Regions from separate parts of the Lactobacillus johnsonii genome, predicted to be linked through region 2. Evidence: predicted binding sites of a transcription regulator. Region 2 holds the regulator's gene; the other holds the start of a gene.
The links. Region 2 encodes HrcA, which represses chaperone genes, less so after heat shock. Its sites were predicted from a motif close to TTAGCACTCNNNNNNNNNGAGTGCTAA; they were not measured.
Positions count from the first base shown of each region.

Region 1: the regulator HrcA is predicted to act here: its motif matches at 2,306-2,332, upstream of H0I41_RS06835 (ATP-dependent Clp protease ATP-binding subunit).

Region 1 is NZ_CP059055.1:1,433,223-1,437,662, reverse strand. Features, by position in the region: gene H0I41_RS06835 (ATP-dependent Clp protease ATP-binding subunit) at 94-2,262, opposite strand; gene H0I41_RS06830 (hypothetical protein) at 2,467-2,649, shown strand; gene H0I41_RS06825 (phosphocarrier protein HPr) at 2,769-3,035, shown strand; gene ptsP (phosphoenolpyruvate--protein phosphotransferase) at 3,035-4,440, shown strand, end outside.
Region 2 is NZ_CP059055.1:809,215-813,654, reverse strand. Features, by position in the region: gene dnaK (molecular chaperone DnaK) at 1-1,093, opposite strand, end outside; gene grpE (nucleotide exchange factor GrpE) at 1,111-1,689, opposite strand; gene hrcA (heat-inducible transcriptional repressor HrcA) at 1,701-2,759, opposite strand; gene H0I41_RS03795 (GyrI-like domain-containing protein) at 2,901-3,527, opposite strand; gene abc-f (ribosomal protection-like ABC-F family protein) at 3,543-4,440, opposite strand, start outside.

The DNA.
Region 1 (4,440 bases), 620 kb from region 2:
TAAAATCCCAATTTAAGTATAACCTTTTTGCAGAATTTATAAAAATAAAAATAAGAGTCACGGAACCTGTGACTCTTATTTGCTCCTAAATAATTAATTTTCACTAATTACTATTTTACCGTCAACTACATTAGCCTTTAGGTCTTTAGCAGCTGGATTATCAAGTTTATAATCGGCTACCTTATCTTCAATTTCTTCTTGGATCGTACGACGAAGTGGACGAGCACCCATAGAAGGATCATAACCTTTTTCGACAAGAAGTTCTTTTGCTTCAGGTGTAACATCAATATGTAGGCCCTGATCTTTTACCATATCATTGGTGTTTGCAAGCATTAAATCAACAATCTTGATTAAGTCTTTCTTATCAAGTGCATTAAATTCAACTATATCATCAAGTCTATTTAAGAATTCAGGTTTAAAGTATTGACCTAAGCTATTCTTAAATTGTTCTTGATGACTGTTTTCAGCTGCAAAACCTACGCTAGCTTCTTTGATTCCTTGACCAGCATTAGAAGTCATAATGATGATGGTATCTTTAAAGGAAACTGTGCGACCTTGCGAATCAGTTAAGCGGCCATCATCGAGAATTTGCAAGAATAGGTGGAGTACATCAGGATGAGCTTTTTCAATTTCATCAAATAAAATTAAGCTATATGGATTATGGCGTACCCTTTCTGTTAATTGACCAGCTTCTTCATAACCTACATAACCTGGTGCAGATCCGATTAGCTTAGATACAGAGTATTGTTCCATATATTCGCTCATATCAAATCGAATCATTGCATCTTCTGTACCAAAGATTTGCTTGGCTAATTGTTTAGCTAATTCTGTTTTACCTACACCAGTAGGTCCTACAAATAAGAATGAGCCGATTGGACGACCAGATTTGTTAAATCCAACTCGATTTCGTCTTATTGCCCGAGCAACAGTTTCAACGGCTTTGTTTTGACCAATTACATTATCTTTAAGGTCAGTAGCTAAATTCTTTAATTGAGTTTCTTCTTGTTTTTGTAAGTCACCGACAGGAATATTAGTTTTTTCCTCAACGATCTTATTCATGATCTTTTCAGTGATTTTAGGTGTTTGATCAGGATCTACTTTCTGATCTTTTAATTTTTCATACTTTTCAATCTGATCACGATAGTAGGCAGCTTTTTCGTAATCTTCATTTTTTAAAGCATCTTGCTTTAAGCTTTCAGCAGCATCTAGTCTTTCTTTGATTTTTTCACTATCAACATAAGGAATAGTGAGATTCATCCTTGAACCAGCTTCGTCTAAAAGATCAATAGCTTTATCAGGTAAGAAACGATCTTGAATGTAGCGTGAAGAAAGATCTACTGCAGCTTGTATAGATTCATCAGTATAGTGAACATGGTGGTAATCTTCGTAACGCTTACGAATGCCTTGCAAAATCTTAATTGTTTCTTCAGTTGTAGGCTCTTTAACCTCCACTGGTTGGAATCTACGAGCAAGGGCAGAATCCTTTTCGATGTTTCGATATTCCTTAATAGTAGTAGCACCAATTAATTGGAAATCTCCACGAGCTAAGGCTGGTTTAATAATGTTACCAGCATCCATACCACCTTCAGCGTTGCCAGCACCAACTAATTCATGAATTTCATCAATAAATAGGATGATATTATCGTTTTGTTCTAATTCTTTGATTAGTTGTTGCATTCTTTGTTCAAATTGACCGCGAATTCCAGTTCCTTGAACCATTGATACCATATTTAAAGAAATGATTCTTTTATCTTGAAGCTTAGCTGGAACTGAACCGTCGACAATTTGTTGTGCTAAGCCTTCAACAACAGCAGTTTTACCAACACCGGCTTCTCCGATAAGAACAGGATTATTTTTAGTCCGTCTGTTTAAAATTTCAATAACGCGAGCAATTTCTTTATCACGACCAATAACTGGATCAATCTTACCTTTTTTTGCTAAGTCGGTTAAATCTGTACCATACTGGTCGAGTAGGGATTTTTGACCACCATTGTTTCCACCTCTGCGGCCACCACCCATTTGCATGCGTGGATTATGTCCTTGAGGATTATTTTGTTCATTGTTGTTATTATTTAAGGCGTTGAATAAATCATCAAAATCGCCAAAAAATGCATTGTTATTATTCATACTATTATTTTGTCCTTGTTGATTTTTCAATTCTTGATAACATTGTTGACATAATGAGATTTCACGATCTTGCCCATTTACATTTGTATAAAGATGAATAGAGGCAGGACGTTCGTGACAGTTATCGCATAACATTAATATTCCGCCTTTCTTATAATATTCAGGCTATATTCCTATTTTAGCACTCTTGATATATGAGTGCTAACTTGCTAATATCATAGTACGGATACTTACTAATTGCAAGTGGTAAGCCCAGATTTTTATGGAAAATTGATATAATAGGATAAAGAAAAAATTTTTTATAAAGATGCGGAAACTTCAAGGAGATAAGTATAAGAAATGGATTATAAAGAAATATTAGATAAAATTATAAGTGGTGAATTAAAAGAGTATAGAGTTAGTCCCAAAGATGCTTTTCAATTTCAATTAGCTCTTAGAAGCTATGGTAAAAGACAGAGTATAACTGGGATTGCCCAAAGAGGTGGGGATATAATTTATACCTTATCTGATAATGAAAATTAAGTACTTTATAATGTAAACATTTACATTTGTGTTGTTTTCATTTAAAAAACATGATAACCTAATAAACGAGTGGGTATAAAACTCCCGATTATTTTTGATTTTAAAGGAGATAATTTAAAATGGAAAAACGCGAATTTCATATTATTGCTGAAACTGGTATTCATGCTCGTCCAGCTACTTTGTTGGTACAAGCTGCTTCTAAGTTTAACTCAGATATTAACTTGGAATACAATGGTAAATCAGTAAACTTGAAGTCAATCATGGGTGTTATGTCTTTAGGTGTTGGCCAAGGTGCAGATGTAACTATTACTGCTGATGGTGACGATGCTAAAGAAGCAATTGAAGCTATTGCTGACACTATGAAAAAGGAAGGTTTAGCTGAATAATGTCGAAAACTTTAAAGGGAATTGCAGCCAGTGATGGTATTGCAGTTGCACCAGCCTACCTTTTGGTAGAACCTGACCTTTCGTTTTCTAAAACCTCAGTTAGCGATGTTGATGCTGAAGTAGCTCGCTTTAAAAAAGTTGTTGAAGAATCAACTAAAGAACTTGAAAAAGTTCGTGATAAAGCTAAGGAAAGTTTAGGACCAGAAGAAGCACAAGTTTTTGATGCCCACCTTCTATTCTTAAGCGACCCAGAATTTACTGGGGCTATTGAAACAGAAATCAAAGATCAAAAAATTAATGCTGAAGCTGCATTAGATGAAACTGCTCAAAAATTCATTACTATTTTTGAAGGTATGACTGACAATGCATATATGCAAGAACGTGCAGCTGACGTACGCGATGTTTCAAAGCGTCTTATGGCACATCTTCTTGGTAAGAAATTGCCAGATCCTGCAGCTATTGACCATGAAGTTGTAGTAGTAGCCTACGATTTAACACCAAGTGATACAGCTCAACTTAACAAGAAGTACGTTAAGGGATTTGTAACTGATGTTGGTGGTAGAACTGCTCACTCAGCAATCATGGCTCGTTCATTGGAAATTCCAGCTGTTGTTGGTACTGAAACTATTACTAAAGATGTTAAAGATGGCGATATGCTTATTGCCGATGGTTTAGACGGCGATGCTATCATTAATCCAACTGATGCTCAAATCGAAGAATACACTAAGAAAGGTGAAGCCTTCGCTAAGCAAAAGGAAGAATGGAAGAAGCTAAAGAATGAACCATCTGTAACTGCAAATGGTAAGAAATTTATTATCGCTGCTAACATCGGTACTCCTAATGATATGAAGGGTGTAAAAGAAAACGGTGCTGAAGCAATTGGTTTGTACAGAACTGAATTCTTATACATGGATTCAAAAGACTTCCCATCCGAAGAAGCTCAATTTGATGCTTACAAGAAAGTTATCGAAGACATGGATGGTAAGCAAACTATCATTAGAACTTGTGATATTGGTGGAGACAAGCACTTAGATTACTGGGATCTTCCAGAAGAAATGAACCCATTCTTAGGTGTTCGTGCTATCCGTCTTTCAATGCAATACAAGGATATCTTTAGAACTCAATTAAGAGCCTTACTTCGTGCATCTGCATATGGTCCATTAGGAATTATGTTCCCAATGATTGGTACTTTAGCAGAATTACGTGAAGCAAAACAAATCTTAGCTGAAGAAAAAGATAAACTCGCTAAAGAAGGCGTTAAGATCGGTGACGACTTACAAGTTGGTATGATGATCGAAGTTCCAGCTGCTGCTGTCTTAGCTGATCAATTTGCTAAAGAAGTTGATTTCTTCTCAATTGGAACTAACGACTTAATCCAATATACTATGGCTGCTGATCGTGGTAA
Region 2 (4,440 bases):
CATCAAGTAAAACAATATCCTTAACATCACCTGAGATAACACCACCTTGAATTGCTGCACCTAAAGCAACAGCTTCATCAGGGTTAATTGAGTGGTCAGGTTCTTTTCCAGCCCAATCCTTAACAGCCTTTTGAACTGCAGGGATACGAGTTGAACCACCGTTCAAAATAACTTTATCAATATCATTTACAGTCAAACCTGCATCACTTAAAGCATTGTCAAATGCTACCTTAGTCTTTTGAACTAAATCATCAGTTAATTCATCAAACTTAGCACGAGTTAAATCAGCTTCAAGGTGAAGTGGACCAGCCTCTCCAGCAGAAATGAATGGAAGTGAAATGTGAGTTGAGGAAACACCAGATAAGTCTTTCTTAGCCTTTTCTGCAGCATCCTTTAAACGTTGTAGTGCCATCTTATCGTTAGATAAGTCAACACCATTTTCTTCCTTAAAGTTTTGGATTAACCAATCCATAATTCTTTGGTCAAAGTCGTCACCACCAAGGTGAGTATTACCATTAGTTGATAATACTTGGAAGACTCCATCACCTAATTGCAAGATAGAAACATCGAAAGTACCACCACCAAGGTCGTATACTAATACTTTTTCATCATTTTCATCTTTATCAAGACCATATGCTAAAGCTGAAGCAGTTGGTTCATTGATAATTCTTTGAACATTTAAGCCAGCAATTTTACCAGCATCTTTAGTAGCTTGACGTTGTGCATCGTTGAAATAAGCAGGAACAGTAATAACTGCGTCAGTTACCTTTTCACCCAAATAGTCTTCAGAAAACTTCTTAATGTATTGCAAAATAAAAGCTGAAATTTCTTGTGGAGTATATTCCTTATCTCCAACTTTAACTTTGTAGCCTTCTTCACCCATATGACTCTTGATTGAAACAATAGTGTTAGGGTTAGTGATTGCTTGACGCTTAGCTACTTCTCCAACTTGAATTTCACCATTTTTAAAAGCAACTACAGAAGGAGTTGTACGGTTACCTTCTGGGTTAGTAATAATTTTAGGTTCTTTACCTTCAAGTACGGCAACAGCAGAGTTAGTCGTACCTAAGTCAATACCAATAACTTTTGACATATATGGAACTTCCTTTCTTATTGAGCCACTACAACCATCGCTGGTCTTAATGTTCTATCTTTATATTGATATCCTTTTTGTAAAACTTTAACTACGCGATCTTTTTGTTCATCATTTTCTGCTGCCACAGTTTGAACAGCTTGATGAAGAGAAGGATCAAAAGTTTCGCCCTCGGCTTTAATTTCAGTAATTCCTTGATCTTTCATTGATTTAACTAATGAATCAAGAGTCATCTGAACGCCCTTTTGAAGTTGCTTAGCAGCTTCATCATCGGCTTTAACAGCTAATGCTCGCTCTAAGTTATCCATTGCAGGCAAAACTTCTTTAGCCAAGCTTTGAGATTCATATTTTATTAACTGAGCACGTTCTTTTGCATAGCGCACTTGCATATTTTGAATCTCAGCTTCACTACGTAAGTATTTATCTTCAAGATCCTTATTTTTAGCAGTTAATTCAGCAATTTCTTTTTCATAATTCTCTACTGGATTTTCCTTAACTTCCTCTTTCGGAGCTGCTTTTGGATCTTTTTTTGGTGCCTTATCTGGGGTCACCTCGTCCTTTAAATCTTTTTCATGCGGAAACTCTTCTTTACTCACAGCTAACCTCCTTACTTAAATCTACCATAATAATCTAACAATTTCTTTGCTAGTTCATTCCTAAAATACTCGAGTAATCCGATCATCTGCGAGTATGGCATGTTTGTTGGCCCTAGTAGTGCAATTGTTCCTTTACCATATTTACCAACACTATATTGTGCAGTTAATAAGCTGTAATTTTCAAGTAAATCGGATGGTAATTCTGAACCCAATTTAACCTGAACCTTAGAACTAGAATCATTTTTCAGTTCATCTTCAGGATTAAAACCAATCAAACTTGAAAGTGCATCATTTTGATCAATTAACTTATACAGTGATTTTATCTTGGTTAAATCATCGTTTTCATAATTACTCAAAAGATTAATTTGACCATCAACATACATTTGCTCACTAGCCGCATCTTTAATGACATCTTGTAAGAGATCTAATATTTCCGGTGCAGATCCTCGAGCAATAAGATGATCAGCAATTCGCTTGAGTAATACTTCATTAATTGAACTAAGTGATTTTCCAACTAATTGATCATTAATCAATCGAACAGCTTTTTCAATTTCTTCCCCGTTAGTGTGATGAGGCAAAGTATAAATTTGATTCTTTACATTACCATCATCAGTGACTAAAATGGCCATCACTTGATGACTAGATAGAGGAACAATTCTAAAACCCGTAACTTTTACCGAATGGGTTTCAGGTCCTGCTGCAAAAGCTGTATAGTTAGTCAAATCAGATAAAATCTTTGCAGCTTCCTGCACAATTTCATTAACTTGTTGAAAGGGTCGGTCTAACTGGTAAACAATTTGATTATAGACAGACGTTGGTATTTTTACTGGATTAATTAAATGATCCAAATAGTATCGATAGCCAGCAGTAGAAGGAATTCGTCCACTTGAAGAGTGTGTCTTTTCAAGTAGCCCTTTCTCTTCCAGAACCGCCATTTCATTTCGAACCGTTGCACTGGAGACCTTGACAGGCAGTTGATTCATCACGGTCTTGGAACCTACTGGCTCATGTGTCTGAGTAAAGTCCATAATAATAGTCTTTAAAATAAGTTCTTGCCGTTCAGTCAACATTTTCTCGCCCCCATCATTAGCACTCTTCTTTCTTCTGTGCTAACAATTTATATGATACCATACTTTAGCAATTGTTCAAGTAGAGTGCTAAATCAATTTGATTTTTAACAAAAAAAGCAAGTACTTAGTACTTGCTCAAATTTATTTAATCGGTAGTCTGATTACAGTTCTTACACGATCTACTCTAGTTCTTCGCGGATCACTTAAATATATTTCATGATGATAGCGTGGATTTTTTATATCAATTTGATAATTTTCTGACTTAACAAATTTATGCATATTTTCAATTGTCGTCGATTCGTCATCATAACTACCAATATGCATTTGCTGGACACATAGTCCTTCGTTATATTTAAAAAATTTTACTTTCGAGAAATCTTTTTTCTTCTTTTCACTAGCAGTTTTAACTGCCCAATCCAACTCTTTAGGAGTAACAAAGTCGGGTAAACGAATCATTGAAATCCAAGAAAAGTTTTCTTTATGAGAGTAGTCGATTTTTGAATCATCCCTCATCCACCAGAGACCTTCAAGAGGTGGAACAACAAAATCAAAATAACCTAGGATTTTGTGTTCTCCTTTTTTACTCATTTTAATGGTATAAGCGACACTATACAGCATTTCTAGAGCATTTTTATATGTTCCATCTTCTTTATTTGGATCCCCGCTTCCTGAAACTGCTAGATAGTTCATTTCAGGAATAGTTATTAATTCAGGTTTCTTTTTTGGAAAATATAAATCTTTATATTCTTTTTTATAGTCAAATACCAATTTTTTCTCCTTTAATTATTTAGCTTTTACATCTCCTAATTTTATTCGTTTATCTGTAACCTGACTAATAAAATACTTATCATGTTCAATTAATAGCATTGCCGGTTGTTCTTTTCTTAACATGTTAATTAACTGATCCTGGTTAAACACATCTAAATAATTAGCTGGCTCATCCCATAAATATATATCTGCTTCTTCTACCAATGATTTGGCAATCGCCACTCTTTTTTGCTGCCCCATACTCATTTCTTCAATTTTTGTGGCAAAGCTTTCTCTCGGAAAACCCATTTTTCTAAGAATATTTAATAGATTTTCATAAGATATTTTTTCTTTTTCTGCAAACTGAGATAAAGTACCAGAATATTCAATAAAATTTTGTGGTAAATATGATATCTTTAAGCCATTAACAATATCAAGCTTTCCTTGAGAAATCACATTTTTATCTGGTTTTAAAATATTTTTCAAAAATGTAGACTTTCCAGATCCATTTTTTCCTTCTATAGCTACAATCCCATGATTTTTAATAGTTAAATTTAAATCTTCAAACAATTTCTTATTTTGGACTGTAAGATCTAAATGCTGCGCTTCTAATAGAGTTCCATGATAGTTGGGATGAAAGTTCATTTCTAATTCAGGAATAGACTCAATATTTGTCATTAAGCCTTTTTTATCTTGAATACTCTTATCCATTCTTCTTTCAAGATTCTTCGATCTTTTCATTATTTTAGCTGCTTTATGACTAAAGAATCCCTTATTAATGAATGCATGGATTTCATTTTTATGAGCGCTTGCTTTTTTATTGTTTTCTGATTGAAGAGAATATCCTTTTACTCGCTTTCTACTTTCGTTCAAACTTCTAATTTGACCTTGAAGTTTTTCATTCTTATCTTGATTAAATTTATCTCGCTTTGTC